Regions from separate parts of the Chryseobacterium sp. UNC8MFCol genome, predicted to be linked through region 1. Evidence: riboswitches for the same ligand, from Rfam matches in the RefSeq annotation. Region 1 holds a riboswitch; each other region holds the start of a gene.
What was found. A riboswitch is a leader RNA that binds a small molecule or an ion and turns the genes downstream of it on or off. The one in region 1 is predicted to bind cobalamin.

Region 1 (7,993 bases):
AGGCGGAACTTTCGTTAAAAAAAACGTCAGAATACCTGTCGAGTTTTGAAAGTTCAAATGCGATTCCGTTTGATGAATATGAGGATATTGAAAGTGAGCTGAAACTGATGCTTATCGAGAATTACCGTCTGGAAAACAGTGCTTTCATCAAAATAAAAACCCTTACGGAGCAAATCGGAAGGCTTCAGAAGTTTTTCCCTACCATGCCTGAAACCTTCCCTGTTTTGATGGAAGAAGTTGCCGTTCTGGAATTCAGAAAAGAAATCATTGAAAAAGTAGATAAAGTTTTTAACCGTTTTGGTGAGGTAAAAAGCGAAGCTTCCCCTGTATTAAAAGGATTGAGAACAGAAATCCAGCATGCTAAAAAAGCGATCCAGGAAAATTTCAACAGAGCACTCACCACCTATGGACAGAGCGACTTTTTGGATGACATAAGGGAAACAATTATTGATGACCAGAGGGTACTGGCTGTAAAATCAGGTTTCAAAAAGAGAGTTCCGGGAAGAACTTTGGGAATTTCAAAAACAGGTTCTATCACTTATATCCAGCCGGATAGTGTGGTAAAACATTATTTTAAACTTCGGGAAAACGAAGAAGAAGAGAAAAAAGAGATTGATAAGGTTCTCAGAAAACTTACTGCTGATCTTGCAGAATTTCAGCCTCAGCTATGGAGATATCAGATGTATATTTTTGATCTGGACCTGACAAGGGCTAAAGCAAAATTCAGTGAATCCATCAATGGAGTGCTTCCTAAGATCAACCGCCACAAAACACTGAAGTTAAAAGATGCTTACCATCCTTTGCTATGGCTTAGAAATAAGGTGGAAAATAAAACTATTTTCCCTCAAACCCTGTCGTTAACGGAGCACAACAGGATTATCTGTATTTCCGGTCCGAATGCCGGAGGAAAATCCATTACCCTGAAAACTGTAGGATTGTTGCAGTTGATGATTCAGAGCGGTATTCTGGTGCCTGTGCATCCAAAATCGGAGATGTTTTTCTTTGAGAAGATGATGACGGATATTGGTGATAATCAATCTATTGAGAACCACCTTTCCACGTATTCTTCAAGACTGAAGAAGATGTCGGGAATCATCCGCGAAGCAGATGCAGATACCCTCCTATTAATTGATGAGTTTGGTACAGGTTCTGATCCGGAACTTGGAGGTGCCTTAGCCGAAAGCTTTATGGAATATTTCTATGACAAAAAGAGTTTTGCCATCATTACCACACACTACACCAATATTAAACTGGTGATTGAGCAACTTCCGAATGCTCAGAATGCGGCAATGCTTTTTAACGAAGAGACCCTGGAACCCATGTACAAACTGGAAGTAGGTCAGGCAGGAAGTTCATTTACTTTTGAAGTGGCTGAAAAGAATAAAATTCCAAGGTTTATCATCCATTCGGCGAAGAAAAAAGTAGAGCATGACATTGTCAACCTTGATAAAACGATTGTCAAACTTCAGCAGGAAAAATTTGAAGTTGAAAAACTGAAATCTGATCTTGCAGAAAGAAAAGAATCTGTAGAAGACAAACGTGATAATCTTCAGAAGCTCAATGACCAGCTTCAGCAGAAGTTATTCAACTTTCAGAAGCTGTATGAGGAAGAACACCGTAAACTTCAGTTTGGAAATAAAATTGAAACGTTCATCGACAGTTACACCAAGGGTAAATCACGAAAAGACGTTGTCAAAGATTTTGTAAAATTACTGGAGCAGGAAAAGTTCAGAAAACTGGGCAGTGATAAGGATGAAACGAAACGTCTTCAGGTGGTTAAGAGAAAGATCACCCAACAGCTTAAAAAGGAAGAAGTGATTGAAAAAATTGCTGAAACCAATGAAAGACTGGAAGAGAAACGCAAAACCGATCGCGAAGTCTGGATGAAGGTAGGACAGAGAGTTCGTATAACGGGAAGTACAAGCGTAGGAACTATTGAGAAAATCTCAAGAAACAAGGTAGTTGTTAATTACGGAACTTTCAAAACTACGATTGATTCGGATGAACTTGAGAGAATTTAATCAATCTGAAAATCCATTGATTCCAATATAAAAGAGAGTGTCTGATGATGCTCTCTTTCTTTTTGATCTCAAACCCTTGTCTATATTTTTATGAATTATCGTAAAAACCATTCAGAATACAAATAAAGCTGTTCTGTTTTCACAAATTTACCATCAAAAAATTAAAACAACTCCTATAACATAAATATCTTTTCAACAATTTTTAATTTATATATTTGGGGATCTAAAATTTGTGATAATGGTTTCAGTAAACAAAGCATTCTACTTATCGGTCTTCAGTATTTTCTCTGTAGCATTGGCTAAAGGACAGAATAAGGTTCCTTTCGGCGTGGTAAAAGCAGAAGAAGGATATGCCAATGTACGTGTACACAAAGATAACTACCGAAAGATTGTAGATAAAATCCGTATGCGCAAAGGAGATGTCTTTGTTTATGTAAAACCTGCTCCCGGAGAAACGGAATGGATATGGATCAAATATCCTGAGAAACAGGATGATGACAAACCTTTTGTAAGATATGAAACTCTTGATAAGGAAGGAATGGTCAACAAAGAGCGTATTGCCTATATTGATCAGCTTCCGGCCTACACTCCCACCAAGTCAAAAAACGGGAAATCTATGATCTTTACAGATAATTCCGACCCTAAAGTTCCTACCGCGCAAAGAAGCAAAGTAGTTATTGACGTCTACCCTTCCAATGCAGGTTACCGTAAAAAGGAAAAGGACGCCGACGGAAAGATTCTTACCATTGATAAGATAAAACCGTGGGGAATAGGCAACGACCTTCCTGAAGGGATGACCGAGATCAAATCTATCAGAGTTCAGCAACCGGGAAGAGGTTCTGTTTTTGTAAGAGAAGCCATTAAGAACATGTTCCAGCCTACTATGGATTTCAATAATGTATCGGTAACGGCTCTTGACAATGATAATATTTTTCTTTATATGATCAATGGTTCAGGAGAAAACAGATATACGACTCTCTGGACGATCAAAAAAGGGAGAGTGATCAGCCAGATTATTTATCATAATCCGGAATAATTTCATTATTTTTGCACCCGAAAAGTTTTATACTTATTCATCATAGAAACTGGTTCTGCTTAACCGCAGATTAAAAGGGAACCGTGTGAAAATCACGGACTGTCGCGCAACTGTAAGTAACAAAAGTCTTTTATAAAAGATCCACTGTGCGGGGCATGGGAAGGAGATAAAAGATGTTACAAGTCAGGAGACCTGCCTTTTTCTTAAACAAGAAACTTTCGCGATCTGAAGTTGTTTTGATCTGATGGATTGTTTCAGGGATTTTTAAAGTTCCTGTCATTATTCTGTTGTTTGATAACATTTCATTTCGCTTTAATTAATAATGAAATATGACTACAGAAGAAAGAATTGAAGCATCCGAAACAAGAATCTTTAAAGCGGTTTTTCCTAACACTACCAACCATTATGATACTCTTTTTGGAGGCACGGCTATGCAGCTGATGGATGAGGTGGCTTTCATTACCGCAACCCGTTTCGCAAGAAAAAGAGTGGTGACGGTAAGCAGTGACAAAATTGATTTCAAAAAACCAATCCCGGCAGGAACAATTGTAGAGTTGATCGGAAAAGTTTCATATGTAGGAAAAACGAGTATGAAGGTAAATGTTGAGATCTTTACCGAGCAAATGTACTCTTACGAGCGAGAAAAAGCGATTATAGGTGATTTTACTTTTGTAGCGATTGATGAATTCAAGAAACCAATTCAGATACTATAATATTCACGAATGACTCGGGCGGCCTTTGGCCGCCCGAGTCATTCGTGAGCTAGCCCATTACAATGTTTTTATTCCGGATTCTGCTTTTAATATACAATAAGCCAGCTGCACAGCTGGCTTATTTATTATTCTAACAAGGATCTTATTTTATGGGTAACCATTTATTTCAAAACTTTTTCAGTTTCCAGGCTTTTGTTCAACAAAAGTTCAAAAGCCTCACCCATTTCATCAGAAGCCCTTGTGATAGCATTTTCCAGCATATTTCTGATTTGTCTCTCCGTTACCCCAGCTTCCGTCCAGCTTTTACCTGAAGTATGCGAATTGAGAATAAAGGGCATGATTCTATCGATAGCACACGCAAAAATTGCATCCGGTGTTTTTTCCTCTTCAAATTCAAGCCATAGATTAAAGAATTCCGTACGCAAAGGTTCATCTAGGATACCAAAAATATTCTGAGCCGATATTTTCTCTCTTTCAAATTTACCTATCATTGCATCTTCATCAAACAGAAAAGTATCTCCTGCTTCGATTTCTACCAGATCATGAATAGAAAGCATTCTTATTACTCTCAATAAATCTATATCCGCGCGGTTTTTAGCATAGGGATAAAGAATCTGAGCTAAAATAATGATCTGCCACGAATGCTCGGCTGTGTTTTCCCTTCTGGAATCATCTGCATTGTAATTTCTTCTTTGTACGTTTTTCAAAGCATCTACTGCAAGGATAAAATCGATCTCTCTCTGAATCTTCATTGTACTTTCTATCTTTTATATTGTTCTGATGAATATACTTTTGTTTTAGTCATCCATTTATTGTTGATTTTCTCTTTCGTAATGACTTTTACGCGGTCTTCCTGCGTCATATCTTCCTCTTTTTCCAGCACTGCTTCCAGTCCCTTATTAGGAATTACAGCATATTCCGTTGTAAAAAACATGCAGCACCCTGATTTGCCCGTAGCAATAAGCCTTTTCCGCTTGTGATCTACGGTAAATAATCCCAGAGAATTGGATCCGATATCAGTCAGCTCTGCACTTTTCACAAAAGCCATTCTCGTACTGTTAAACACATAGACATCGTAGGAATCAGCACTATAATTCCCCATATTTCCGTTTCTGATGGCGATATCTTCAGTTCCGTCAAAATTAAAATCATCAATAATGACCGGACTTTGTTCGTTGGATAGCTGAAGCATCTTACCAGGGACCAATTTCTGCCCCTTTTCTAAATTAAATATAAGATTATCAGAAGTAAAAGTCTGTACTTTAGTGTTTTTGTTATCGTATAATTCTATCGTTCCTTTATCTTTACACCGGTCATCAAAACAATTTTCCACATTGATAATTGCATTGTATTTTTTTGATACATTTTTAATCTCAAACTGGTATTGCCCAAAGCATAAAGGTCCCAATACAATAGCCGCGGATAAAATCTTATACGTATTTAAAATTTTCATAGTAATAGTTAATAGAGATTGGTAATAATTTATAACAAAAATACAAATCATTAAAGCGATCACAAAATCTCCGGGCCATTAATATGGGCAACCAAACACTTTCTTTTTCAAAATTAGTCTGATTTTTCCTCTTTTACCAAGCTCTGTTATAGATATCCACCGTTTTTTTCACTTAAAAAATGAGTTCCGGTAATTCTATCAAAAACAGAATATAAAATTATTTTACTGATTATCAATAGGTTAAATATATTATTTTGAAAATTTTACTACTTTGTATTGCATAATACCATTTTATTTACATATCTTTGTAATGTAAAATTAGAATAGGCTCAACTAGCTAGGGGCACTTTTCTAAAGATTATAACTAATTAACAAAACTTATCAAAGATGAATACTGAAAATACCAAAGCGCAAATGCGAAAAGGAATTCTGGAATTCTGTATTTTAAGTCTCATCAATCATCGCGAAATGTATGTTTCCGACCTTATCGATGAACTTAAAAAAGGAAAGCTGGATGTAGTGGAAGGCACCCTCTACCCTCTTCTCACAAGACTTAAAAACGGGGAATTTCTCTCTTACAGATGGGAAGAATCAACAGGAGGACCACCCAGAAAATATTATCAGATTACAGAAAAAGGAAAACTTTTCCTGAATGAACTACTCAATACCTGGAATGAACTGACGGCTTCAGTCAATCAAATCACTCAAAAAAATTAAAAAACAAAGCTATGAACAAGACACTCTCAATAGGACTCGCAGGTTTTTCTTTTACGATAGAAGAACACGCATATATAAAGCTCAGCGATTACCTGAATGCTCTGAGAAGCTCACTGGATGCTTCGGAAGCAGATGAGGTAATGCATGACATAGAAATAAGAATGGTGGAGATTTTCAATGATTCTCTGGGAAAACGTGAAGTAATCAACGATACTGACGTAGAAAAAGTAATCGCACAAATCGGGACCCCTGAAAAAATTGAAGAACAGGAGGAGGCTTATTTTTCAGAAAAAACATCTACCAGAAAAAACAATTCAGGAACCAATTATACAGATAAAAAACAATTGTTCCGCGATCCTGAAAAGCAAAAAATTGCAGGAGTATGCGCAGGGCTAGCTCAATATGTAGGAATGGATATTACGGCAATGAGAGCAATCTGGCTAGGTATTTTTATCCTTGGCATCTTTACAGCAGCCATTTCATCATCATTGATCGGACTTCTGTATGTTGTTCTTTGGTTAGTCCTTCCTAAAGCTGAAACCGCAGCAGATTTCCTGAAAATGCAGGGAAAGCCTATGAACTTCGACAATCTTAAGAATGAGTCTAATAAATTGGTACAATTTGCCAATGAATCTACTCAGAGGGTCGGAGAGATCTACAACGAAAACAAACCATACATCAATAATGCCAGCAGTGGAATCTGGAATGTATTCAAATATATTGTCGGTGGATTATTGGTATTGATGGCTATAACAAGTATTATCGGGGTATTTGTTTTATTTGGTCTTTTCGGAATGGATACTGATTTTCCGGGGGCCAATCAGATCAGATTCTATATGGATGATAACGGACTTGATAAAGTACTGGCAGCCATGATGATTATCGGTAGTTTAATTCCTGCCATTATCTTCAGTTTACTAAGTATCAAAATTTTCTCACCAAAAACAAAACTGAGAAATATCGGATGGGTAATCGGTGGATTATTCCTGCTACTTATCGGATTAGGAACCTATTTCGGAATCAGTATGGCTAAGAAAAACCTGATCTACAGAGGAAGTAAGGAAGATATTGAAAATGTTGCCATCAACACCAATTCTGATACGGTATATGTAGATGTAAAACAAATCAATATTCCACAGAATTTCAAAGCATATGATGATGATATTTACTCTGATAAAAAAACAGTATATGAAGAAGATTACATCTCTGTGGATGTAACGAGAAAAACAGATATCAAAACACCTTATCTGATCATTAAGAAAGAAGGAAACGGCTACAATTACCCTGTTCAGCTTACAGTTCCTGTAGAAGTAGTGAACAACAAAGTAATACTTCCTAATTTTATGAAGTACCCTTACGAACACAGGTTCAGAGATTACAGAGTAGATTATGAATTGGTTGTTCCACAAAAAACAATTGTACTTCCATTAAAGAAAAACGGAATCCACTTCGATGGAGACTTAAATGGAGACGGTATTAACGACAACGGTGAAGATGATGACTACAACAACCACAACGGAATCAGAATTGAAAAAAATAAAATCACCGTAAACGGTTCAAGCATAGAATATAACTCAGACGATAAAGACAGCATTATTATCAACGGAAAAAAAGTTCCCAATAATCAGGCTAAGAAAGTAATTGATTCTGTAGCATCCGACATCAAAAAAATAAATAAAGATGTGGATATCAAAATCAAAGACGGAAAAAACGAAATTTCCATACAAACTAAATAATTAACTTCAGAGAGTGGCAGAAGGTGTGAATGGATAGCAACCGTTTGAAATTCACACTCTTCTTCTCTCAGAAAAGTGAAAAAAATCATATTATTTAATTCGTCATGTAAAAAAATTGTTTTAATTTCGTAGTACTAAAATTAATAACCAACTCAACAACCAAAAACACTATTGTTATGATCCAATTTGCACTAGAATTCGTAATGAAAATCGTAGATTTAATTAACGGTTTATTTTAAGAGCGATAATATTTCAATATATTTGTAAAGTATAACCAATATTTGGTTATACTTTTTTGTTTTTAATCCAAGAATCTA
Region 2 (7,993 bases), on a different contig from region 1:
CAGGCATGATACAGTACTTCCCAAGCAGAAGATAATTAATAGAAACTTAAACACTACTTTCATCATCTGTTTTTTATTTTAAAAATAAACAATTTAATTGAATTGTATCGAAACCCTGACGCTTCGTTGTCCACGTCATAGGAGAATACAGCAGATGCAGAAAATTAATATGATTTTCGCTTTAATTTTAAAAACTTATCTTTACAAGACCAAAAACAAAATTTTATTAATATGTCATTAACACCAGAAGGAGCTACGAAAGCTCAATTAGGCCCTTCGGAAAGAGCCACTGTTGCCAATGCACTTCTTGCAGGCTTTGAGAATATCAGCAAATACAACACCGGAGTTTGTCATGATGTAGTAGCGTATACACTTTATATGAGAGGCGCCAGCATCAGTCCCAATGATTTATCAGAACTTACAGGTCAGGCATGGCTGAGAAAGTTCGACTACATGGGAGGAGAAAAGTGGGACGGCTATTCCGTAATCCCTAAAGGAAAAGCCCTTGGATTCTATAGGCTGATAGACAAAACTTTCTTTCATTCTGCAATTACGACCGAAAACATAGATTACGCCCGCTCCGTGAATGGAGGAAAACTAGGAGCAGGATGGGATAGACCTGTAGATTTCAAGTGGGAATTAGGCAAAAAGAATGAAGATGGAACTTTTAATTACGATGGAACAAAAATAGAAGTATACATTTCTTCTTTATAACGACTTACAAGACAGAAACACTGTTGTTTCTGTCTTTTTTTTTCCCGCATAGACATCTGTTTCTTATAATTTTCAGTTTTTCTTGTTTCTTAACTTTTGTCTTACTCTAAAAAAACCGGTAAAAGATTCCTTTATTTTATCAGTATAACCTTTTCCGGAAAGGGCAATAGTAATCAGAAATAAAATTTCCCCACAGATCATTACTATCAGAATTGTTGCAGCTTTATTGGGAAAATCCAAAAGAAAAAGAGCAGGAACTGCTGCCAGGCATAACGTTCCCAGAACCAGGAAAATATATTCTGGTTTGTTTTTAAGGCTGAACTTTTCTTTCGGCATTTTGTCGGTTTTTTCAGGACAAAGCAAGAAATTTTAATGATCAAGGCGATCAGTTTTGTGAATCAAGTGTATTTTAAGGATCATGAAGTGTCATTTTAAGGATTTGAAGCAAAATATTTAAATGAGCTGCCAGTCAGAACAGAAAAATCCGCCTTTCAGATCATTCATCATAAAGTCTGTGATAAGTCTCAAAACTTAACAAATAGATAACATGATTTTCATCAGTAAAATAAAAAGGAGTGAATCGCTTTCTATTCAAAGCATAATTTTTGGTGTTAAAAAAATTACAAATATTGTTAAAATCAACTATTATTTCCTTTCAAAATAAAAGCTTTAATTGAAAATATCACCCATATTTTCAATGGTTTAAAGCTTTTTTAAAATAAAAAACAATTCCAGATGCGGCTGTTTCAATAAAATGTCTATATTTACCACCAAGGAGTTCTTAACACCTTCTTTATCAACCAAAACTGGTTACACTTAGCTGTGTATTAAAAGGGAATCGTGTGCAAATCACGAACTGTCGCGCAACTGTAAGTAACACACCAAGGTTTTTATCACATCATGTCCACTGTTTGCTCTGTAAATGGGAAGGAAGATAAAAACTGTTACAAGTCAGGAGACCTGCCTGTTTTGAATTGACGATGCTTTCGCGGTCTGAAGCTTATAGTCAGGTATGATATGATATAGATAACAGTGTGATTATACTTTTATGTGCTCATCCTATTGTTGAGATAGATGAATGATGCAATACATCTGCTATTAGCCTATAAACATATTTTCCTTTCCTTAATTTTTATTTCCCCTAAAGTATTGTGAAGCCTGACAGGAACTTTATATGGTTTAACCCTTAAAAAGTTGACAAATATGCCCATTCACAATCCCGTCTATCTCAACCTGAAACAACAGGTAGAGATCGGAAAATGTTTTATACATAGCATTTTAACTGATTCCACGCATCGGATTTCCGACAGGCAGCTATAGCTCAACCCTCATTACAAATACCTATTTAACTAAATGATAAATATTAACAATGACTAAAAATGAACGCTTAGAGTCGCCCGGACTGCGGTTTCGGGAGGCGATGCAAAAAGAAAATCCTCTCCAGATTGTAGGTACCATCAATGCCAATCATGCATTATTGGCACAGCAGGCAGGTTTCAATGCCATTTATCTTTCGGGAGGAGGAGTTGCTGCCGGTTCTTTGGGAATTCCCGATCTGGGGATCACCACCCTAGAAGATGTATTGACAGATATTCAGCGCATTACCAATGTTTGTGATTTGCCGCTGATGGTTGATGTAGATACGGGCTTTGGACCTTCAGCATTTAATGTTGCCAGAACAGTCAAGTCTCTTATTAAGGCCGGTGCTGCAGCGCTTCACATTGAAGATCAGGTGGGAGCTAAACGCTGCGGACATCGTCCCGGAAAGGAAATTGTAAGTAAGGATGAAATGTCAGACAGGTTAAAAGCCGCTGTCGATGCCCGAACAAACGATCAGTTTGTCATAGGGGCCCGAACAGATGCCTTTGCAGTTGAAGGCTTGGATAAAACAATTGAAAGAGCCATTGCTTACAAAGATGCCGGTGCAGATTTCATTTTTGCAGAAGCCGTTACTGATATCAGTTTGTATCAGAAATTTGTAGATGCTACCGGAATTCCTGTATTGGCAAACATTACAGAATTTGGGATGATCCGGATGTATACGGTCGACGAGCTTAAAAAAGCTGGAGTAGAGCTTATTCTTTATCCCCTATCAGCTTTCAGGGCGGCTAATAAAGCGGCTCAAAATGTTTTTGAGCACATCCGCAAAGACGGTACACAAGCTCATGTACTCAATACCATGCAAACCAGAGAAGAACTCTACACAAGCATCGGATACCATGATTATGAACAAAAATTAGATAACCTTTTTAAAAAGAATAATGATGTCAACAAGTAATGAACCTACGTTTAAACCAAAAAAAAGCGTAGCACTTTCGGGGGTAGCTGCCGGTAATACAGCACTTTGCAGTGTCGGAAAAAGCGGCAATGATCTGCACTACAGAGGCTATGATATATTGGACCTTGCAGAAAAAACACAGTTTGAAGAAGTCGCTTACCTTTTAATCTATGGTCAGTTGCCCACAGAAGCCCAGCTGAAAAATTACAAGGCCAAGCTAAAATCATTAAGAGGTTTACCCCATTCTGTACGAAATATTTTAAAAAGTATCCCTGCTGCTGCCCATCCTATGGACGTTATGCGTTCTATGGTATCTGCGATCGGAAGCATCCAGCCGGAAAAAGATGACCACAATATTGCCGGAGCAAGGGATATTGCGGATAAATTACTCGCTTCTTTCGGTTCAGGATTATTATACTGGTATCATTACACCCACAATGGAAAAGAAATTGATGTGGAAACCGATGACGATACGATCGGAGGGCACTTCCTTCACTTACTCCACGGAAAGAAACCTTCTGATTCGTGGGCCAAGGCTATGCAGATTTCCTTAAACCTGTATGCAGAGCATGAATTTAATGCTTCTACTTTTACCAGCCGCGTTATTGCCGGAACAGGTTCTGATATTTATTCTGCTATCACAGGAGCTATCGGTGCTTTAAGGGGACCAAAACACGGAGGAGCCAATGAGGTTGCTTTTGAGATTCAAAGCCGTTACAATTCTCCGGATGAAGCGGAAGAAGACATCCGTAAACGTATTGCCAATAAAGAAGTGATCATTGGATTCGGACATCCGGTTTACACCATATCAGACCCTAGAAACGTTGTCATTAAAAAGGTTGCACAGGAACTTTCCGATGAAGCCGGAGATATGCTGCTGTTCAATATTGCCGAAAGACTGGAAACCATTATGTGGGACGAAAAGAAAATGTTCCCGAACCTGGATTGGTTCTCTGCTGTTTCTTATCATTTAATGGGAGTGCCAACCCTGATGTTCACTCCATTATTTGTTATTTCAAGAGTAACCGGATGGAGTGCCCATATTATCGAGCAAAGACAGGATGGAAAAATAATCCGCCCGAGTGCCAACTATACAGGCCCTGAAAACAAAGAATTTGTCCCGATCAGCAACAGAAAATAATTAAAAAATAAAGAATGAGAAGCACATTAAAGTTGACCACTTTAAACCTTCCATTTTCCTATAAAATTAAAACTATACAATGAGTTCACACATTTCAAATGAAAGACCGCAACCGGATAAAGTATTGGCAGATATTGCGGATTATGTACTAAACTATGAAATCAAAAACGACTTGGCCTGGAAAACGGCTCATTACTGTCTTTTAGATACCCTGGGGTGTGGGTTGGAAGCACTCACTTATCCAGCCTGCACCAAACTTTTAGGACCTATCGTAAAAGGAACCGTGGTTCCTCATGGGGCAAAGGTTCCCGGTACTCAGTTTCAGTTAGATCCCGTACAGGCAGCTTTCAATATCGGTGCTATTGTCCGTTGGCTGGATTTTAATGATACATGGCTGGCTGCTGAATGGGGGCATCCTTCCGATAATCTTGGAGGTATCCTGGCCACAGCAGACTGGTTATCCAGAACGCAGATTGCGGAAGGAAAGACCCCTTTAAAAATGAAGCAGGTGTTGGAAGCAATGATTATGGCGCATGAGATCCAGGGCGTGATGGCGCTGGAAAACTCTTTCAATAAAGTAGGTCTTGATCACGTGTTATTGGTAAAACTGGCTTCTACAGCAGTAGTGGGAAAATTGATCGGCCTAACCCGCGATGAATTGATTAATGCTGTTTCATTGGCTTTTGTAGACGGACAGTCATTAAGAACATACCGTCATGCCCCGAACACCGGTTCCCGTAAATCATGGGCTGCAGGTGATGCGACTTCAAGAGCCGTACGTCTGGCACTCATCGCCAAAACCGGAGAAATGGGTTATCCTTCCGTTCTAACTGCTAAAACATGGGGATTCTATGATGTTTCATTCAAAGGAAATGAATTTAAATTCCAGAGAGAATACGGTTCTTACGTCATGGAAAATGTATTATTTAAAATCTCTTTCCCTGCCGAATTTCATTCACAAACTGCCGTAGAAGCAGCCATGACATTACATCAGCAATTAAAAGACCTTGGAAAAACAACAGATGATATTAAAAAAGTAACGATCCGTACTCACGAAGCGGCTATCAGAATTATCGATAAAAAAGGACCTTTAAATAACCCTGCAGACCGTGACCACTGTATTCAGTATATGGTAGCAGTGCCTATGATTCACGGAAGACTGACGGCAGCAGATTATGAAGATAATATTGCTTCGGATCCTAGAATTGATCTTCTTCGTGATAAAATAGAATGTGTGGAAGACACTCAGTTTACCACAGATTATCACGATCCTGAAAAACGTTCCATCGCTAATGCGGTAACCGTAGAACTTCATGACGGAACGGTGTTGAATGAAATTGTGGTAGAATATCCTATCGGTCACAAACGGAGAAGAGAAGAGGGAATTCCCGAACTGATCAAAAAATATAAAGTCAATCTTGCCCGTATTTTCCCGGAAAAGCAACAGAAACTGGTATTGGAAAATTCTTTGGAATATGACAAACTCATCAGCCTTGATGTCAATGAATTTGTTGACCTGCTGGTAATTTAATACTAATGGAGAGTTGAAAATTGAAGGTTGAAAATGATGAATCTATATGGAACTGTACAAAAAACATAGTATTTTACTATCATTTTCAACTTTCGACTCTCCACATTCAATTCAAAAAACTATGTCGCAAAAAATAAAAATATTAATTGACGGAAATTTTCAGGACAGTAAAGCAACTGAATATCTTCCGGTAGAAAATCCTGCTACACAGGAGATTCTTGCAGAGGTTCCTTTAACCCACACAGAGGAGATAGACGAAGCTATTGAAGCGGCCCGTGAAGCTTTTAAAACCTGGAAAGAAGTAGCCACACCGGAAAGAGCCAGATTATTTCTTAAATATCAGCAACTCTTGAAAGAACATCAAAAAGAGATTGCTGAAATTCTGTCCCAGGAAAATGGAAAAACCTTTGCCGATGCTATGGGAGATGTTTGGAGAGGAATTGAAGTAGTGGAACATGCCTGCAATATTCCAAGCCTGATGATGGGAGAAACCGTAGAAAATGTAGCAAGGGGAGTGGATACCTACAGTTACATCCAGCCATTGGGTGTTTGTGCAGGAATTACCCCATTTAATTTTCCGGCTATGATTCCGTTATGGATGTTCCCGATGGCTGTTGCCTGTGGAAATACCTTTATTTTAAAACCTTCTGAGCAGACTCCCATGACTTCCATGAAAATGGCCGAGCTGTTTTTACAGGCAGGTTTTCCAAAGGGCGTTTTGAATATTGTTCATGGTTCGAAAGACCAGGTCAATCATATCCTCAACCATCCTGAAATCAAAGCAATTTCCTTTGTAGGATCCGTTCCGGTGGCAGAACATGTTTATCGTACGGGAACTGCCAATCTGAAGAGAGTTCAGGCTTTTGGAGGGGCTAAAAATCATATGGTGGTAATGCCTGATGCCAATAAAACCCAGGTGATCAATAATCTGGTGGGAGCTTCTTGTGGAGCAGCCGGCCAGCGTTGTATGGCGATCAGCGTTGCTGTTTTGGTAGGTGAGGCACAGCAGTGGGCTGATGATATCAAAAAAGCGTTAAGCACGATCAAACCTGGCGTATGGTCGGATGAATCTGCAGCATACGGTCCTTTAATCAATAAACAATCTAAAGAAAAAGTTTTAAGATTAATAAAATCGGCCTACGATCAGGGTGCTGAAGTCCTGTTAGACGGAAGCGACTGCCATGTTGAAGGCTATGAAAACGGATATTTTGTAGGTCCAACCTTGTTTAATAATGTTTCTGCAGAAATGGATATTTATCAAGAAGAAATCTTTGGACCGGCATTGTTGCTTTTAAAAGCAGAAACTTTAGATGAAGCTATTCGGATCATCAATGCGAATCCCTACGGCAATGGGACTTCCATATTTACCAATTCGGGAGCCGCAGCCAGAAAATTCCAGCACGAAATTGAAGTAGGGCAAATAGGGGTGAACCTTCCTATTCCCGTTCCGCTTCCGTTTTTCTCATTTACAGGATGGCGAAAATCATTCTTTGGCGATTTGCATTCCTACGGGAAGCAGGGAGTCCGTTTTTATACAGAAACCAAGACCATTACGGCACGATGGTTTGAAGAAGACGTACCGGGAGGTAATGTCAATATGACAATCAACCTTAAGTAGTTGAAAATTTAAAATGAATAATAGTCACGTTTTTCAACGCTCGTAGCCGGATTTTAATGCTAATATTTTAATTTCAATAAACCTAAAGATGGAATTTAACCTAAATGAAGACCAGCGGGCATTCCAGGATGCAGCCAGAAGATTTGCCGAAAAAGAACTCTTTCCATTTGCCTCTGAATGGGATGCGAAGAAGATATTTCCACGGGAAGCCATTACCAAAGCCGGAGCGCTCGGATTTTGCGGGGTTTATACCGGAGAGAAAAACGGAGGGCTGGGATTGTCCAGATTAGATGCCGCCATTATTTTTGAGGAATTAGCAGCTGCGTGCCCGTCCACTACAGCCTACATCACCATTCATAATATGGTTTCATGGATGATTGATCAGTTTGGAAAAGACCCTGTAAGGCAGCAGCTATGTCCTGAACTGGCTTCTGGAAGACTCTTAGGTTCCTATTGCCTTACAGAACCGGGATCGGGCTCTGATGCTGCCGGATTGAAAACAACAGCCGTAAAAAAAGGAAACAAATACATCATCAACGGAACAAAAGCTTTTATTTCAGGAGCCGGAGAAAGTGATATCCTCATTGTGATGGCCCGTACAGGTGATGAACCGGGAGCCAAAGGAATCAGCGCTTTCATTGTACCGGCACAGACAAAAGGAATCAGCTTTGGTGAAAAAGAAAAAAAATTAGGATGGAATACACAGCCGAC
Region 3 (7,993 bases), on a different contig from region 1:
ATAGCTGCACGGCTTTTTCCAGTAAAGGAACCGCTTCCGAATATTGTTCTTTTTCATACAAATACGTCCCTGCAAAATGATAGCCCGAAAAATTTTCCGGATGGATATTGATGACTTCAAGAGCATGGTGGTAGTAGAAATCTTCAGTAATATTCAACAGATCAGGATAGCTTCTTTCGATAATCAGCTGGTAATAAAAAACATCCGGATGATTAAACCCTTTTTGAACCATCTCTGTAAAACGATGGTACCAATCTACCAGTTTTTCTTGAATATGCACAGCAGAATTCTCTCCTTTAATGGCTTTCAGCATCATTTTCAAAGAAAGATCCCCGGTACCGTTTTCATAGGCAATATCAGCAAGATTCATAAAATCATATTCATTTCTGCTTACAAATGTTGTATGATCTCTTTCAATCATGGCCGTAAGGTCAGCTCCTGAAATCATTTTCTCGCGGTCAAGCAGATATATTTTCTTAATCCAGAACAGGGATGTATTTCGATCCCTCAGTTCCCGATTATCTGCAAATTCTTTTTGAAAAAAGTAAATGCCGGCTTCCAGACTATTTAAAAGGACTTTATTATGTTCTAGAGACTCATAAATTTTAACCAGAAAATCATATCCGAAGACTGCATTTTCAGAATCGTCGAGCATCTGTTCAGCATATGAAATAAATTCTTCCTTATTGTCTTCAGTAATATGCTTTTTTCTTTTACCGATCTGCGCCAGCGTATATTGATTATCCAAAGGATAGCTCAAAATACTGTAAAGTGTTTTCTGATGATTGGGATTAAGTTGTAAAACTCTGCGGAAGTAAGGAAGCATTTTTTCCTGTATAGCATCAAAAACGGCCTCATGACCATCATAATAAACGTTATCATGACTGGCTATTGCCATTAAAAATAAAATTTCTTCATCATCAGGATGAGATAATAAGTATGCCTCTCCTTCTGCAATACACTGCTCCAGTTCACCCCTGTAAAACAGTTGTTCTAATTTGTCGTACATATTAATATTTGTTCTGTAATTCTTTGGTTACATTCACTGACCCGCTATCTGAAGTCAGTTTAAAATTTTGTGGTGTGCAAAATAAAACAAAACAAAATTAAAAACATACTAAAAAGCTTATAAAATCAGGAAAATTTGTAATACACTCCTTTTCTGCAATTGTCTATTTTGGAAACAAAACCATCATTTTAATTCGAAATAGGCAATACAGATCAGCATATCAAAAAAATCTGCATTTCTTACTTCACTTCATCGGAAAAAAAATAATTGATATTTCTGGTGTTCGGCTTTTACCTGTACAAAAGTTTCGGGATGCAATACCAGGTTGTATAGGACCTGTTGTTTTTAAAAGTTGTGTCATAAAAAACTTTCCGGCTGATAGCGACAGAAAAAAGTTGAATCAATGGTATTTGCTACATCCTCTTTAAAATTAAATCCAGATATAACAAAGCGCAAAACATCTCTTAATACATTAATTTTCAATAAAATATCAAACCTTACAAGATGGTCTCATTGAAAATATTATCACATTGAGAAAATAAATACATAAATTTGGTCTAATCCTTTAATTTTCAAATTTAAAGCATTAATTTTGAACGAAATTTAAACATTCGGATTCTTCAATTACTATGTACATGAAAAAAATGATGGTCGGGCTTTCGTTAGCTCTATCTGTTACTACCATATGGGGGCAGAAAGCTCCTGCAAAAAACACCAGTCTGACCCTTTATAATTATCAGACTTTCAATTGTGACAACAAAGGATATTTTGACGCTGCCAAATACAAAAAAGAGGAAATAGACGGCGTGAATAAGCTGTTGTATCAGTTCAATGGAGTACAGTTTGATATCCAGCCGGTGTTTAAGCTTTCCAATCTTGAAGAAATACGTAAAAATAAAGAGGAGTACCTGAAGCAGCTGGAACAACAATATCAGGATAAGAAAAAAGAATTGTACAGCCTTGAAGTAATCAACCTGCCGATGTGGAAAAAGCTGCAGCAGCAAACCATCGAATCTTTTGAAAATGAGTATCAGCTTAACAAAGAAGAAATTCTTGCTTACTCCGACCCTACCACATTAAAAGACAGCAAATTCTACTCTACCTGCAGAGAGCATATTGATGCGATATCATCTCCCGACAGGGAAAAAATGTTTGAAGCATGGAAAAATTATATTGAACTGAAAAGTAAAAGCAATGCCGACCCTAAAGGTGTTATGGCAAGATTCAATACAAAATTAAACGATCCTCAGAAGGAAGATTATGCCCTGATCGATATGATTGGATTGAGCTTCCACAACTGCGCCAACAGCAGCTTCAGACAGAAACGCGATGCTGAAACCAATATGTATAAAGACTTTGATAAAATATTTACAAAGCTGAAAAGAACCTGTGATGAGCCGTAAGCTTGTCGCAAGAAGTAAAAAAATATTGACAGTACCTAAGTAGGGTACTGTTTTTTTTAGTTTATTTTATATCGTCACGCCATGTGTGTTCTTGACCTCAGCCATTACAAAAGTACTGTGTGTACTGCCGATAGAATCTACTGATCCCAGTTTATTGAAAACAAAATCCTGATAGTGCTTCATATCCCGTACCTGAACTTTAAGCAAAAAATCAAAATCACCGGAAATATTATAACATTCTGCCACTTCTTCAATCTCCACAATATCCTTCACAAACTGATGTCCTACAGACCGGTCATGAATTTTCAATTTAACCTGGCAAAACACGGTAAATCCACGATTCAGTTTTTCAGCTTCTAAAACAGCTGCATAATGTTTGATATATCCTTCCTGTTCCAGCCTTTTTACCCTTTCAAAAACGGGAGAAGGTGACAGGTTTATTTCTTTAGCAAGCTCCTTTACGGTCAGTTTTGCATTCTTTTGCAGGATTCTTAGCAGTTGAAGATCCTTTTCATCAAGTCTTTCCACAGGATATTATTCTTTTTACAATTGATATTTTCAAAAATAAAGAATATTTACCTTTTAAAATAATCAAAAACAAAATTTTATCCTTAAATTTTAAAACAATACCAACCAAACATCTTAATTATCTATCTTTACGCCATATTTTGTTCTTTAAAATACTTCATCAACCGGAAGAGGTTTTACCTAATGTAAATTAATAGGGAATCGTGTGAAAATCACGAGCTGTCGCGCAACTGTAAGTAACATCCAAAGGTTTTTATCCCAGAATATCCACTGCCAATAGCGGGAAGGATGATAAAAACTGTTACAAGCCAGGAGACCTGCCTGTTCTGAATTGACAATGCTTTCGCGGTCTGAAGCTTTTGGGTCATACAGATGATACATTGAACGTATTTCACCGTTAACAGGAAAATTACGTCCTTATTGTACCTCTCCCACAAAGATTCTTATCGCTTTCGAAAGTATTGTGAAGCATTCAAAAGAGCTTTTAAAAACCAGAGTTTAATTTAAAAGTTGAAAAGAAAATGCAAACACACATTCTTGGCTATCCGCGTATTGGTAGCAACAGAGAGCTAAAAAAGGCCTGCGAACAGTATTGGGCAGGGAAAATTTCTATTAATGAATTAGAAGAAGCAGGGAAAACCATCAGTGAACAAAACTGGAAATTACAACAGGAAGCAGGTATTGATCTTATTCCGTGCAATGATTTTTCATATTATGATCATGTATTGGACATGACTTTAGCAGTGGGTGCCATTCCGGAGCGCTATCAGGACATTGCCACCGATCGTAAATATTCAGAGCTTGATCTGTATTTTGCGATGGCAAGAGGACATCAGAAAGATGGCCTGGATATTACTGCTATGGAAATGACCAAATGGTTTGACACCAACTATCATTATATCGTTCCTGAATTCCAGAAAGATCAGCAATTCCGGTTGTTTTCAAACAAAATCATTATCGATTTTATGAATGCGAGACAAACAGGGATCAATGCCAAACCTGTTATTATCGGTCTTATTACCTACCTTCTTCTGGGGAAAGAAAAAGAAAAAGGCTTTGATAAATTAGACCTGGTTCAAAATCTTCTTCCTGTTTATCTTGAAATCATTAAAGAACTGGAAAACCAGGGAGCAGAATATATCCAGTTTGACGAACCGTTCCTTGCCTTAGATCTTAACGAAAAGGCAAAAGAAGCCTTTGAGTTAGTATACAGCACAATCAGAAAACAATTTCCAAAGTTGAAATTGATTGTCGCGACTTACTTTGAAGGATTAAATGATAATCTTTCTCTAGCCGTTTCTCTTCCCATCGATGTTTTGCATATTGACCTGGTGCGGGATCCTGAACAATTGGATGAGGTATTATCGACAATTCCTGATACTTTAAGTCTTTCTTTAGGAATCGTAGACGGAAGGAATATCTGGAAAAATGACTTCGAAAAATCATTACAATATATCAGAAAAGTCATCAACAGGATCGGGTCTGAAAGAGTGTTTATTGCTCCGTCGTGTTCATTACTTCACTCGCCTTTTGATCTTGATTCAGAAAAAAATGAGGATATTTTATCTCCCGAAATCAAGCAGTGGCTGGCTTTTGCGAAACAGAAAGTCCATGAGATTGTTGTATTAAAAAAATTAGCCTCTGAAAATCCGGATTATCCTACTTTACAGCTATTGGCTGAAAATAAAAAAGCCCTGGAAAACCGTAAAACCTCAACATTAATACATAGTCAGGAGGTAAAAAACCGTGTCGAAGTAACGACAGAAAAAGATGCGCAGAGAAAAAATCCTTTCAATATCAGAAAAGAGGTTCAGCAAAAAGTATTACAGCTTCCATTATTTCCAACCACCACGATCGGATCATTTCCACAAACGAAAGAAGTAAGAAGCTGGAGAGCTAGATTCAAAAAAGGGGAACTTACTGCAGAACACTATGATCATTTATTGAAGAAAGAAACTGAAAGAACCATCCAATGGCAGGAAGAAATCGGGATTGATGTATTGGTACACGGAGAATTTGAACGCAATGATATGGTGGAATATTTCGGAGAACAACTGGCCGGGTTTGCCTTCACTCAAAATGGCTGGGTACAAAGCTACGGAAGCCGTTGTGTAAAACCTCCGGTGATCTATGGGGATGTTCACCGCCCTCATCCGATGACGGTTTATTGGTCACAATATGCCCAATCACTGACCAATAAATGGATAAAAGGAATGCTGACAGGACCTGTAACGATTCTTCAGTGGTCTTTTGTACGGGATGACCAGCCTCGTTCCTTAACCTGCAAACAGATTGCCTTGGCAATTCGTGATGAGGTTACAGATCTTGAAAAGGCAGGTATCAGAATTATACAAATCGATGAACCGGCGATCAGAGAAGGTCTTCCTTTAAGAAAATCAGAATGGCAAAACTATTTACAGTGGGCGGTAGAAGCTTTCAGAATTTCGGCGAGTGGTGTTGAGGATTCTACACAAATCCACACCCACATGTGTTATTCCGAATTCAACGATATTATCAAGAATATTGCTGATATGGATGCCGATGTGATCACGATTGAATGTTCCAGAAGCCAGATGGAATTATTAAATGCTTTCGCAGACTTTAAATATCCGAATGAAATCGGTCCGGGTGTTTATGACATCCACTCTCCAAGGGTACCATCCAAAGAAGAAATGGTTGAGTTGCTGAAAAAAGCACAGGCTGTAATTCCTGCTCAGCAACTTTGGGTAAACCCTGACTGCGGATTGAAAACCCGTCACTGGGATGAAACGGAGAAAGCATTAAAAGCAATGGTGGAAGCTTCAAAGGAAGCCAGCCTTGCCTTCGCATAAATTCACTTAGTTTTTAATTATATATTTCTTGAAGCAGGAGTTCTCTCCTGCTTTTTTATTGGATACTATTTGCCGCTATTTCAGGTTGATCTGCAAAAATTTGATGTACATTTGTGTTGCAAATAACCCATCCAATGAAATCTATTATCCTCAGCATTAGTCTTCTGTTTAGCTTTTCGAGCTTATGGGCTCAAACTGGCAAAACAGAGAAAGAGATCACGAAACCGGCATCTTCATCAGAACAGTATTATAAGCTTGAACAATGGTTAAAAGAAAGTAAAATTCCTACCCTTGGACTCGGAGTCATCAGGAATGGAAAGCTCGAAAAAGCAAAAGTATACGGAGATTACCAAAAAGGAATACCCTCACCTGATAATACGCGTTTCAATGTTGCTTCATTAACAAAACCGGTTACAGCAATGGTTGCTCTAAAACTGGCCAGCCAGGGACAATGGGATATCGATGAGCCTCTTTATCATTATTGGACGGATCCGGATATTGCTGAGGATCCAAGGAATAAAAAACTGACGACCAGAATTGTGTTAAGCCATCAGACAGGTTTCCCGAACTGGCGCATTTTGAATCCCAACGGAAAATTAGGGTTTCAGTTTGATCCGGGGACAAAATATCAGTATTCGGGAGAAGGTTTTGAATACCTGAAAAGAGCATTGGAAAATAAGTTCCACCAGCCACTCAGCCAACTCGGAGAAGAACTTATTTTCAAACCTTTGAAAATGAAAGATACTTCTTATATCTGGGGACCCAATACCGACCCTTCCCGTATCGCTACCGGCTATGATAAAGATGGAAAACCCTATGATCCGGTAAAAAGAGAAACCGCCAGCGGTGCGGATGACCTGATGACAACTGTGTCAGATTACGGTCATTTTCTCATCAGTGTAATGAATGGTGAAGGTCTTTCAAAAAAGATCTTTGCAGAAATGCAAACCGGTCAGGTCGCATCAGAAAAAGGAAAATATTTTGGATTAGGTTTTGAGATCTACAACCTTGGAAATGGAAACATCGCCTTATCTCACGGAGGCTCAGATGATGGGGTACGCACGTTGTTTGTTATTATTCCTAAAACAAAACAAGGACTGGTGATTCTTACCAATACTGACGAAGGAGCTAAAGCCTATGAAAAACTGATCATTGATTATCTTGGTGAGGAGGGAAAAAGAATTGTTGATATTGAAATGAAGTAATTAGCCAATCGAATAAATAATTAATATTAAGAATTATGACAGCTGAAGAGTTTGTAAAAAATTTCTATTTAGAAAAACAAAACATTGTCGATTCAACTTTTGAAACTAAGTCAGACCATAGAACTCTTATTTCAAAAAAAATTGAAGAATTAAAATTAAATAAAATACAAACCGAACAATTAAAAGCAATAATTTCTGATCTTGTAACAGATACTTTTTATACTATCTTACTAGGTTTGGACGGTTCTGCAAGTATTGGAAATTCACAAGAGAGTTTTAAAATATTTGACGAAGAAAATAATCTAATCGCTGAAAGTGGAGATTTAGAAGGATTTGCTTATGATTATTTTCACGGAAATCACTAACCTTAAAAACTTAAATAAAACAACAAATGAAGAAAACTATTCTGGTTATTATTCTAGCATTAACTCAAAATATTTATAGCCAAAACAAGCTTTTAAAATCTGATAAGATAACGACAACAGACTCCGTAAAAATAATTGGAATGTATGTTAAATGGGATAAAAATAAAACTTACGAAAAGTTTAATTTTTTTATTACAGATAAAAAAGTCGTGGATTCCCTATTCGAATCTGTTGAATATGGTGCCAGTTCCGAAAACGAATGGGAGCACAACAACTTCAACATTATCTTGACAAAAGCGAATAAACAATTTCATCAGGTTTCCATCAGTCCGGCTCTTCACAACGCTCATATTAATGGTAAAAGCTATAAGTTTGATGTTTCAATTTTAGAAAAATTGGCTAAGAAATATCCTTTAACCTATAAATGGTATGAAAAGGAATTTAAAAGTGAACAGGAATTCAATAAATTCAATTCAAAAATTTTAAAACAAGAAAAAACTTTATACGTAAACAAACCCACTTTTCTTTATGAAGGATCTTTTGAATTACAATTTCCAAAAAATGATACCTTTCTTCATCCTAAGGCTATCGATGGTTATTTAAGACCACAAATTGAAAAAATTGTTAAAGGAAAAGAGTTCAGTATTTCTTA
Region 4 (7,993 bases), 150 kb from region 1:
TGCAGTATTGGTAGATGGTTTTACTACCGTTATGGTATATCCGGTTGCGAATGAAGTAGCAGGTGTTGTACTAAAATCATATCCTACACCGTCCGTTTGTACTATAATATTTCCTTCAGCTTCTACAATTTTTTCTGCATAGCGAGGAAAATTAATGCTGGATACATAAGCATTATCCGAAACATTATATACATTCACTTTTCTTACGTTAGGAACTGTAGTAAAATTATTGTTCGTAACATAATATTTACCTCCTGAAAAAGCAATATACCTTGCATTATCAAGATTAGCAGTAACTGTTGTTATTTTTTTAAAATTAGTTCGATTAACAATATCAATCTTATTAGGAATATTAGAAACCAAATAAGCACGATCTCCATTTAAACCTATACTTTGGAGCACTTTTCCGAGCTCTTCCTTATTGGTATTGGTATAGATATTATTATATCCGAAAGCTAATGTATTGCTTAAAAAAGAAACATCTGCTGTAGGCGTTGTGAAGCCTCCTTCATTAGCAATAAGAATGCCTTTTTCATAACTTGTAGGAAGATTGGTATCCGTTCCTAAATCAATATCGTTACTACAAGAAACACTAAAAAGTAGTGCTGATAATAACGCAAGAGGTAAAATTTTTCTGATATTCATATGCAATTAATTTATTTTAAAAGTTAATGTTTAAATTTATACTATAATTTCTTCCAGGCAATGGATAATACCGCATAGTATAATATGTTTTATTAAAAATATTATTTATTTTTAAACCTAAGTTATAATTTTTAAAAAATGTTGCTCTAAGTCCCGCATTCATTATAAAATACGATTCTAAAGCCTGATCTTTAATTTCATTGGAATCTGTATAAGTAAGTCCGTTAAACATTCCCTGTACATACACTTTTATAAAATCATACTGATAATCGATACCACCTACAAATTTATGTAGAGGTACGTACATCAGTTGTTTCTGAATTTCAAGATCAGTAGATTTTGTATAGGAATATCCCAGATTCGTTTTCAAAACGTGTTTTCCAAACTTTTTCTCATATTCAAACTGAGCTTCGACTCCATATGATTCTACTTTATTGGTATTTGAAGCTGCGTAGTACCCTGCAGAAGTAGGAAGCCATCTGATCATATCCCTGATATCCATATAATAAGGGGTAACAGATAGCGTAATCCCTTTGACCTTAAATTGATTTCTTAATTCCAGCTGGTAAGAAGTTTCAGGTTGTAAATCTTTATTCCCTCCCGGCTGCCAATATAAATCATTAAATGTTGGAGCTTTGAAATTCCTCGAAACACTTAATCCTACATGGTACCATGGTGTGGCATTCCATTTTCCTGAGAAAGAAAACAGAAGCGGTGAACTAATTTCCTCGACAAAATCTTTTCTTATTCCAGCTTCAAAGTGTACATCTTTCGCCGCAAAATAACGTATTAACCCAACTATATACCCTGCATTTCTACTTACATTCCCCAGCATTGAAGTTCCTTCTCCGCTTCCTTTATTCAACTGGTATTCTCCGATAATATTAAAGTTCCATTTTGAACTAAGAAAATAATTGAAATCGTTTTTCAGGATATAGTTTTTTCCTGCCCCTCCACTTGTTTCCGGGCCTTCAATATTAGCATAATATTGAAAATTTTCTTCCGTATATGCAGCCCTGAATGAATTGGTAAATCGTGTCGTGTTCCAATCCCAGGAAACTAAACTTCTCACATTTTGGGTTCCGTACTTGGTACCTTTTTCAGTATCAAAGAAAACCGGATAATGCTGCATGCCGTTAAAAAACTCCGTAATCCAGGATATCTGGTGATGAGGAGCTAATTTATAAGCAGCTGATATATTAAAATTGGTATTATAGTATTTTCCGTTGTTATTGGTATATTTCCTTCCGTCTTTTACATCTACCTGATAATCATTCTCACTTACAGAATGACTTCCGGAAGCCTGAAAGCTTAGTTTTTCATTGCTGTAAGAACCTTTAACCAGATTATTAAATGTATTAAAAGAAGCTCCTTCAGAAAATAAAGAACCGTGAAATCCTTTATTAAAATCTAGATTATTATTAAGGTGAATACTTCCGCCAATAGCACCGGAGCCATATATGACACTTCCTCCGCCAGCCTTTATTCCTATCTGATCATATCCCAATAAAGCGATATTATTAATGTCGCCCTGCCCTAAAAAAGCAGAATTAATATTAATCCCATTCCACACAAAAGCGGTCTGCTGCGCAGTCGTTCCTCTGAAAGAAGGTGAAGAAACAGCCCCACGGCCATTTTCTTTGATATAAACAGGAGACTGGAATCTCAACAGCTCTGAGAGATTGGTTGAATTTTTTTCAGCGTCTTCGGTATTGATAATCTTTACAGGATGAAAAAGCCTGACTTTATTGATCTGACTGTCGAAGACATAAATTGTATCAATAGCTTTCTCTTGTGCAAAAAGAAAACAACCATAAGACGAAAAAAGCAGTACTAAAGATCTTTTTATACTCATACTCTTTTACTTTTCCTCCGAAAGCAATATGTTTGGATTATAAAACTGGCAGGTCTCCTGACTTTCGCTTTCTGTACCTTCCCGTTTTTACACAGTGGCTATTTACAGAAATTTTTATTGCGATTTACAGTTGCGGGGACAGTCCGGGAGTTACACCCGATTCCCTTTTCATTCCAATATGCTGGAAACCAAATTTTTTGCAAAGATAGCTTTTTAAATGTATTGGGCCAAAGGAAGAATTCCTGAATAATTACCCCTGAAAAAAGGCTGCCTTCACATAATGAAGGCAGCCTTTATAAAATAAACATCTTATTAATTTATTTACCGATAACCTCTGTAATCGGGTTTCCGACATTCCCACTTGGAAACTGGATCTTTAACAGAGAAGAAACAGTAGGGGCAATATCTGTCATATGATAAGCCTTGTTACTTTCTCCGTGTTGTACTCCCCATCCCATAAAGATCAAAGGAATATGAGAGTCGTAAGAGTTCCATACACTGTGTGTCGTTCCTGTTTTTGAATATGGAGGCAGCATAGAGTCGTGTGAAATCAATTGAATATCACCACTCCTTTGTCTGTTGATTCCATTGATAATCCTTTGTTTGATTGGCTCCGGAATACTTGATTCCTGCACTTTATCTACAGAAACAGCGTATAAAACGGTAGGATCTTTTTCCAATTCTTTTACGGCAAAGTTTCTTACGTCATCCAATTCAAGTTTATTGTCTGCCAATACTTTTCTGTCAAAATAGATCTGATAGTTATCGATAGCATTGATCAGTTTATCAGCTCCGAATTTATCTTTTAACTTTTGGTTAATATTTTTTTCAGCTCCTTCTCCAAAGAAACCGGTCGGGATTTTATGCTCTTTAAGGAAACCTACAGAATGTGCTCCTCCGTGGTCGGCAGAAAGGAAAACAGTATACTCCCCTTTTCCAACTTTTGAATCCAGATATTTGAAGAATTCTGCCAGATCCTGATCAAGTCTGATATAAACGTCCTCTACTTCAATAGAATTCGGACCGAATTTATGTCCGGCATAATCTGTAGAAGCTAAGTTAATTGCTAAAAAGTCAGTAATGTTGTCACCTCCCAATTTTTCACCTTCTACTGACGCTTCAGCCAATTTCAGGGTCAATGTATTTCCAAATGGTGTATAACGGATGTTGTCTTTTTTGGTCTGATAATCCTGCGGCAAATTGCTGTAAGGGAAAGTTGGTGTTTTGGCACTTCCTAACAATCCTTCCCAAGGAGAATTATCGGGAGCACTTTCTGTATATTGATTAATTGGAAGCAAGGTATTCCATCCGTTTGCCACTAATTTTTCAGGTAAATTCTGTGAGTTGAATGATTTTACCCATTGAGGCAGATCATTCATATACCACGTACTGGTAATAAAGTTTCCGGTACTGTCATCAAACCAGAAGGCGCCGTTGGGCGTGTGTCCTGCTGGAAGGATAGAAGCACGGTCTTTTAAAGAAACTCCGATTACTTTTCCCTGGAAATTGGTTGCCAGCCTCAATTCATCAGTTACAGTGGTAGACCAAAGATTTTTTGGAGAGTGGCTTCCTGTTTTGGTATTGGTTGTTCCTACAGGCTGAACGGCTTCATCTGCTGTACAATATACTCCTTTACCTGTTTCTTTATCTGTCCAGTCATTTCCTGCAATTCCATGGATCGCAGGTACTGATCCCGTATAAATACATGTATGTCCCAAAGCTGTAATCGTAGGAACATAAGGAATGTGCACGTTATTCAGAGAATATCCGGTATTCAGTAGTCTTTTAAAACCGTCATTTCCATATTTACCATAAAAACGGTATAAATAGTCCCAACGCATCTGATCTACTACCAGACCTACGACCAGTTTTGGCCTTTCCAATTGAGTGTTTTTGTTCTTCTGTGCATTGATTGTAACTACGGACAAGAAAGTAGCTGCCGCAATTGAAATGTTCCTAAGCATCCAAGTAAAATTTTTATTGGTCACAAATTTAAGGGTTTTGAAAGTTTTGGAGTATGAAATTTTATTTAATTTTGATATTTTACAATATATCAAGCGATTTTACTATGATTTTAGGAGTATACTGGTATTTTAAATTTCCTGAAAATTTATACCATTTCAAATTTTTCAAATTTTTTGAAGGAATTGGAGGACATGCTGATAATGCAGCAGAACTGATCACCAGAATTAAGGTCAATAATCCCAAGGACTTTATCCTAAAACTGGAAATCCTTAAAACAGAATACAAACAAGCATTTCTACATTTGAGTAGTGACGATAATCAGCTGGTTATTACATTAGGAGGTTATCATCTGTTTGATTACTGCTTTCAGTTTGCTCTGGAAATCGAAGAATTGCTTATTCTCGAGCATGCAATATCAATAGATTTCAGTACTCCTTTTACAGCAAAGGCCAGTAAAACCTATCATGCCGAAACTACATTCACAAATATTAAATACAATTTTATCCAGATTGTAGGCTCAGACTTAAAAAAAGACAATGCAGAAGTACTTTCCGTCAGGATTGACTGTAATCTTCCTTTATCATCAAAGAGAGATATGCTTCATGCTCTGACGTCTATTTGTAAAGAAGAAAATATCAGTGTTTTTTATTACAATACGTATGAATTTAAAGATCAGTGTAATCTGATGTTATTTTTCACCAATGGCAGACAGTATAAAGATCGTATTCAGCACGTTGATGTCAATTCACTGGGAAGCAAAGTAAGAAATCTTTCCCAGAAATTTCAGCTTCAGTTTGGCCATTTTGGCGGGATGCCCTATTATCCCCGTAACGGACCTCATGTTGAACTGATGCAGGATGAAAATTATATTTTAAATTAACAATAATTAATATTCAAAACCCATGGCTAAGATTCAATTCAAATATGTAATCCTGTATGTAGAAGATGTAGAACAATCTATGAATTTCTATAAAAATACTTTTGAAGCCGAAATAAAATTCATCACCCCTGAAAAAGACTATGGAGAGCTGTCAACCGGAGAGACGAGTCTTTCTTTCGCTTCCGTTGATCTGGCTTCATCCAATGTGAAACAAGGTTTTTTATCCTCTAAAGCAGAAACAAAACCCTTTGGAATAGAATTAGGGTTCACAACTGATCATGTAGAAGAATTGGTGGAAAAAGCAATTAAAAACGGAGCTGTTTTATATGAAAATATCGCTGTAAAACCATGGGGTCAAAAAACAGCTTATATTAAAGATCCCAACAATTATCTTATAGAAATCTGTACTTCTATATAATACATTCAATACTTTATGGAAATAAAAAGACTTCTGAAACTGATCTCCGACCCAAGTATAAACTGGGGCCACAACGGCTATACTACTGAAAAGATCTACACCGTTTCTTCTATCGAATTCTCCGGCTCTTTTGAATTTGTAGTTAAAGAAAAACCTTTGTCTTATTCCAAATTATGGGAAACCAGCGACGAAGATTTCAAGGATCTGAATAAGATTATTGAAAAAGGACAGTCTTTTGCGGCCTACATTGATGATGAAATTATTGGCTGGATAATCTGTGAACAAAGAGCCTGGAACAACAGCTTTTATATCGAGAATATTCTGGTTGATCAAAAATACAGAAGACACGGAGCCGGCATCATGTTGATAAAAAGCGCAATCAGGGAAGCCAGACGCCTTAACTCCCGGGTCATTGAGCTTGAAACCCAGAATACCAACTATCCCGCCATACAATTTTACAGAAGAATGGGTTTTAATATTACCGGGCTCAATACCAGATTATACGAAAACTCAGATGAGATCGCATTGTTTATGAGCCTGGATGTGGAGTAAAGTTTTAATATGATCATAATATCAACTGTTTTTTAAATTAAAACACCAAAAAGTGTCTTTAGTAATCATTCATTATTTAATTATGGAAAATCTCCTTACGTACCTCCGCTCTCTTACAAAATTTTCCGACGAAAGCTGGTATTTACTCCAGCCTGTTCTTTCTAAAAGAACATACAAAAAAAATGAAATGATGCTTAAGGAGGGTGAGATTTGTTCTTCCTTATTTTACATCGATCGCGGGTTTTGCAAGAGTTATTATGAAGTAAACGGCGTTTCTAAAAATACCGGTTTTTTCTTTGAGAATGAAATAGCAACCAATATCAACAGCTTTGGAAGCGGACAAAGGTCTGAGTTTAATATGATAGCTTGTGAGCCTTTACAAGCCATTGTTTTTGATAAAGAAAAGCTGTTTGAAGCAGCAGGTCAATCTCCTGAAATAGAAGCGTCAGGGCGTCATTGCATCCGCACATTCGCTTCGAAACAGGAAGAATTTTCCAATCTTTTTAAACTATACACCGCACAGGAAAGGTTGGAATATCTGGAAAAAAATTATCCGGAGATGATACAGCGCGTATCACTTTCTCAACTTGCCTCTTTCCTGGGAGTGGCAAGAGAAACACTAAGCAGGATAAGGAAACGACGGATTTCTAACTAAGTGAGCCTAACTACACATTAAAATTACAAAAATGAAAACATTAATATGGAAAGGGATCGCCTATGAATCTCTGGAATATTTTACTCTCAGAAAGCGTGAGGATTATACGGTAGAATCTACAATTATAGGTTGCTATCAGGATTATCTATATACGGTAAACTATAAACTCGCTATTGATAAAGACTGGAAAATCTTAGAATTCATGATTGAATCTGAAATCAACACCATAAAAAATAAGATAACCGGCAGAAAGCTCCATGATGAATGGGAAATCAATACCGTAATTGATCCAGATTTTAAAGATTTCACATTTATTGATATTTCATTAACCCCTTTTACAAATACATTACCGGTAAATAACCTCCAGTTACAGGAAAATACTTCCCGGGTAATCGACGTAATTTATATTGATATTTTAAACAATAACATCAGACCTGTACAGCAACAATACACCCGGAAAAATGGCAACAACTATCTTTATGAAAATCTCGAAAACGATTTTAAAGCCAATGTTCTGTTTGACGAAGAAGGATTGGTAACTGAATATCACCAACTGTTTAAAAAAATTGCCGTGTTATAGCGGAAAACAACAACACATCAATCTACTGCCGGATGTGTATCCGTTTTTACTATAGGTGTTAATTAAATATGACTGTTGATAAAATCAGGGCATCTGCTTTTGCCTTTAAACCCCAAAATAGACAAGAGCTCTCTGATAAATTAAAAGAACTAAAAGAAAATAGTATCTTTTTTACGATGCACTGCTTTTTCACAGTATAATTAACACCTGTCACTTTCAGAAGCTCGAAAACAAATATTTGATTTTGAAGCCTGGACCGAAGAAGAAAAACAGAGATCAGATACTATCAGAATCTTATGTTGAGCGAACTTATGGATTGCGCAGATGAAAACTGCTTCCGTGAAAAAGATCGGATAAAACGTAATAAACAATCACTTACAACTGTTATATAGGATATGAAAGCCTATATATTCATTTTTTTATTCGGTTCTCTGATGGTCATT

Region 2: linked by a shared signal. The riboswitch ahead of prpB (methylisocitrate lyase) and the one ahead of M030_RS0115835 (acyl-CoA thioesterase) in region 1 are both predicted to bind cobalamin.
Region 3: linked by a shared signal. The riboswitch ahead of metE (5-methyltetrahydropteroyltriglutamate--homocysteine S-methyltransferase) and the one ahead of M030_RS0115835 (acyl-CoA thioesterase) in region 1 are both predicted to bind cobalamin.
Region 4: linked by a shared signal. The riboswitch ahead of M030_RS0116540 (TonB-dependent receptor plug domain-containing protein) and the one ahead of M030_RS0115835 (acyl-CoA thioesterase) in region 1 are both predicted to bind cobalamin.

The regions. Positions count from the first base shown of each region.
Region 1 covers NZ_KI535290.1:330,793-338,785, forward strand. The annotation lists gene M030_RS0115825 (endonuclease MutS2) at 1-2,021, shown strand, start outside; gene M030_RS0115830 (hypothetical protein) at 2,260-3,057, shown strand; cobalamin riboswitch at 3,091-3,272, shown strand; gene M030_RS0115835 (acyl-CoA thioesterase) at 3,387-3,770, shown strand; gene M030_RS0115840 (HD domain-containing protein) at 3,932-4,522, opposite strand; gene M030_RS0115845 (XAC2610-related protein) at 4,531-5,223, opposite strand; gene M030_RS0115850 (PadR family transcriptional regulator) at 5,611-5,940, shown strand; gene M030_RS0115855 (PspC domain-containing protein) at 5,952-7,676, shown strand; gene M030_RS0115860 (1-acyl-sn-glycerol-3-phosphate acyltransferase) at 7,993-7,993, shown strand, end outside.
Region 2 covers NZ_AXUZ01000004.1:180,245-188,237, reverse strand. The annotation lists gene aroQ (gamma subclass chorismate mutase AroQ) at 1-66, opposite strand, end outside; gene M030_RS0104020 (hypothetical protein) at 232-714, shown strand; gene M030_RS23700 (transporter suffix domain-containing protein) at 787-1,050, opposite strand; cobalamin riboswitch at 1,505-1,697, shown strand; gene prpB (methylisocitrate lyase) at 2,084-2,992, shown strand; gene prpC (2-methylcitrate synthase) at 2,979-4,133, shown strand; gene M030_RS0104000 (bifunctional 2-methylcitrate dehydratase/aconitate hydratase) at 4,213-5,664, shown strand; gene M030_RS0103995 (CoA-acylating methylmalonate-semialdehyde dehydrogenase) at 5,786-7,282, shown strand; gene M030_RS0103990 (acyl-CoA dehydrogenase family protein) at 7,371-7,993, shown strand, end outside.
Region 3 covers NZ_AXUZ01000004.1:491,095-499,087, forward strand. The annotation lists gene M030_RS0105525 (hypothetical protein) at 1-1,009, opposite strand, end outside; gene M030_RS0105530 (hypothetical protein) at 1,645-2,412, shown strand; gene M030_RS0105535 (Lrp/AsnC family transcriptional regulator) at 2,479-2,940, opposite strand; cobalamin riboswitch at 3,095-3,280, shown strand; gene metE (5-methyltetrahydropteroyltriglutamate--homocysteine S-methyltransferase) at 3,462-5,771, shown strand; gene M030_RS23775 (serine hydrolase domain-containing protein) at 5,906-6,976, shown strand; gene M030_RS0105555 (hypothetical protein) at 7,012-7,341, shown strand; gene M030_RS0105560 (hypothetical protein) at 7,368-7,993, shown strand, end outside.
Region 4 covers NZ_KI535290.1:482,211-490,203, forward strand. The annotation lists gene M030_RS0116535 (DUF5074 domain-containing protein) at 1-645, opposite strand, end outside; gene M030_RS0116540 (TonB-dependent receptor plug domain-containing protein) at 662-2,500, opposite strand; cobalamin riboswitch at 2,530-2,708, opposite strand; gene pafA (alkaline phosphatase PafA) at 2,818-4,464, opposite strand; gene M030_RS0116550 (hypothetical protein) at 4,569-5,345, shown strand; gene M030_RS0116555 (VOC family protein) at 5,368-5,763, shown strand; gene M030_RS0116560 (GNAT family N-acetyltransferase) at 5,779-6,315, shown strand; gene M030_RS0116565 (Crp/Fnr family transcriptional regulator) at 6,398-6,970, shown strand; gene M030_RS25040 (putative glycolipid-binding domain-containing protein) at 7,002-7,550, shown strand; gene M030_RS0116580 (alpha/beta fold hydrolase) at 7,946-7,993, shown strand, end outside.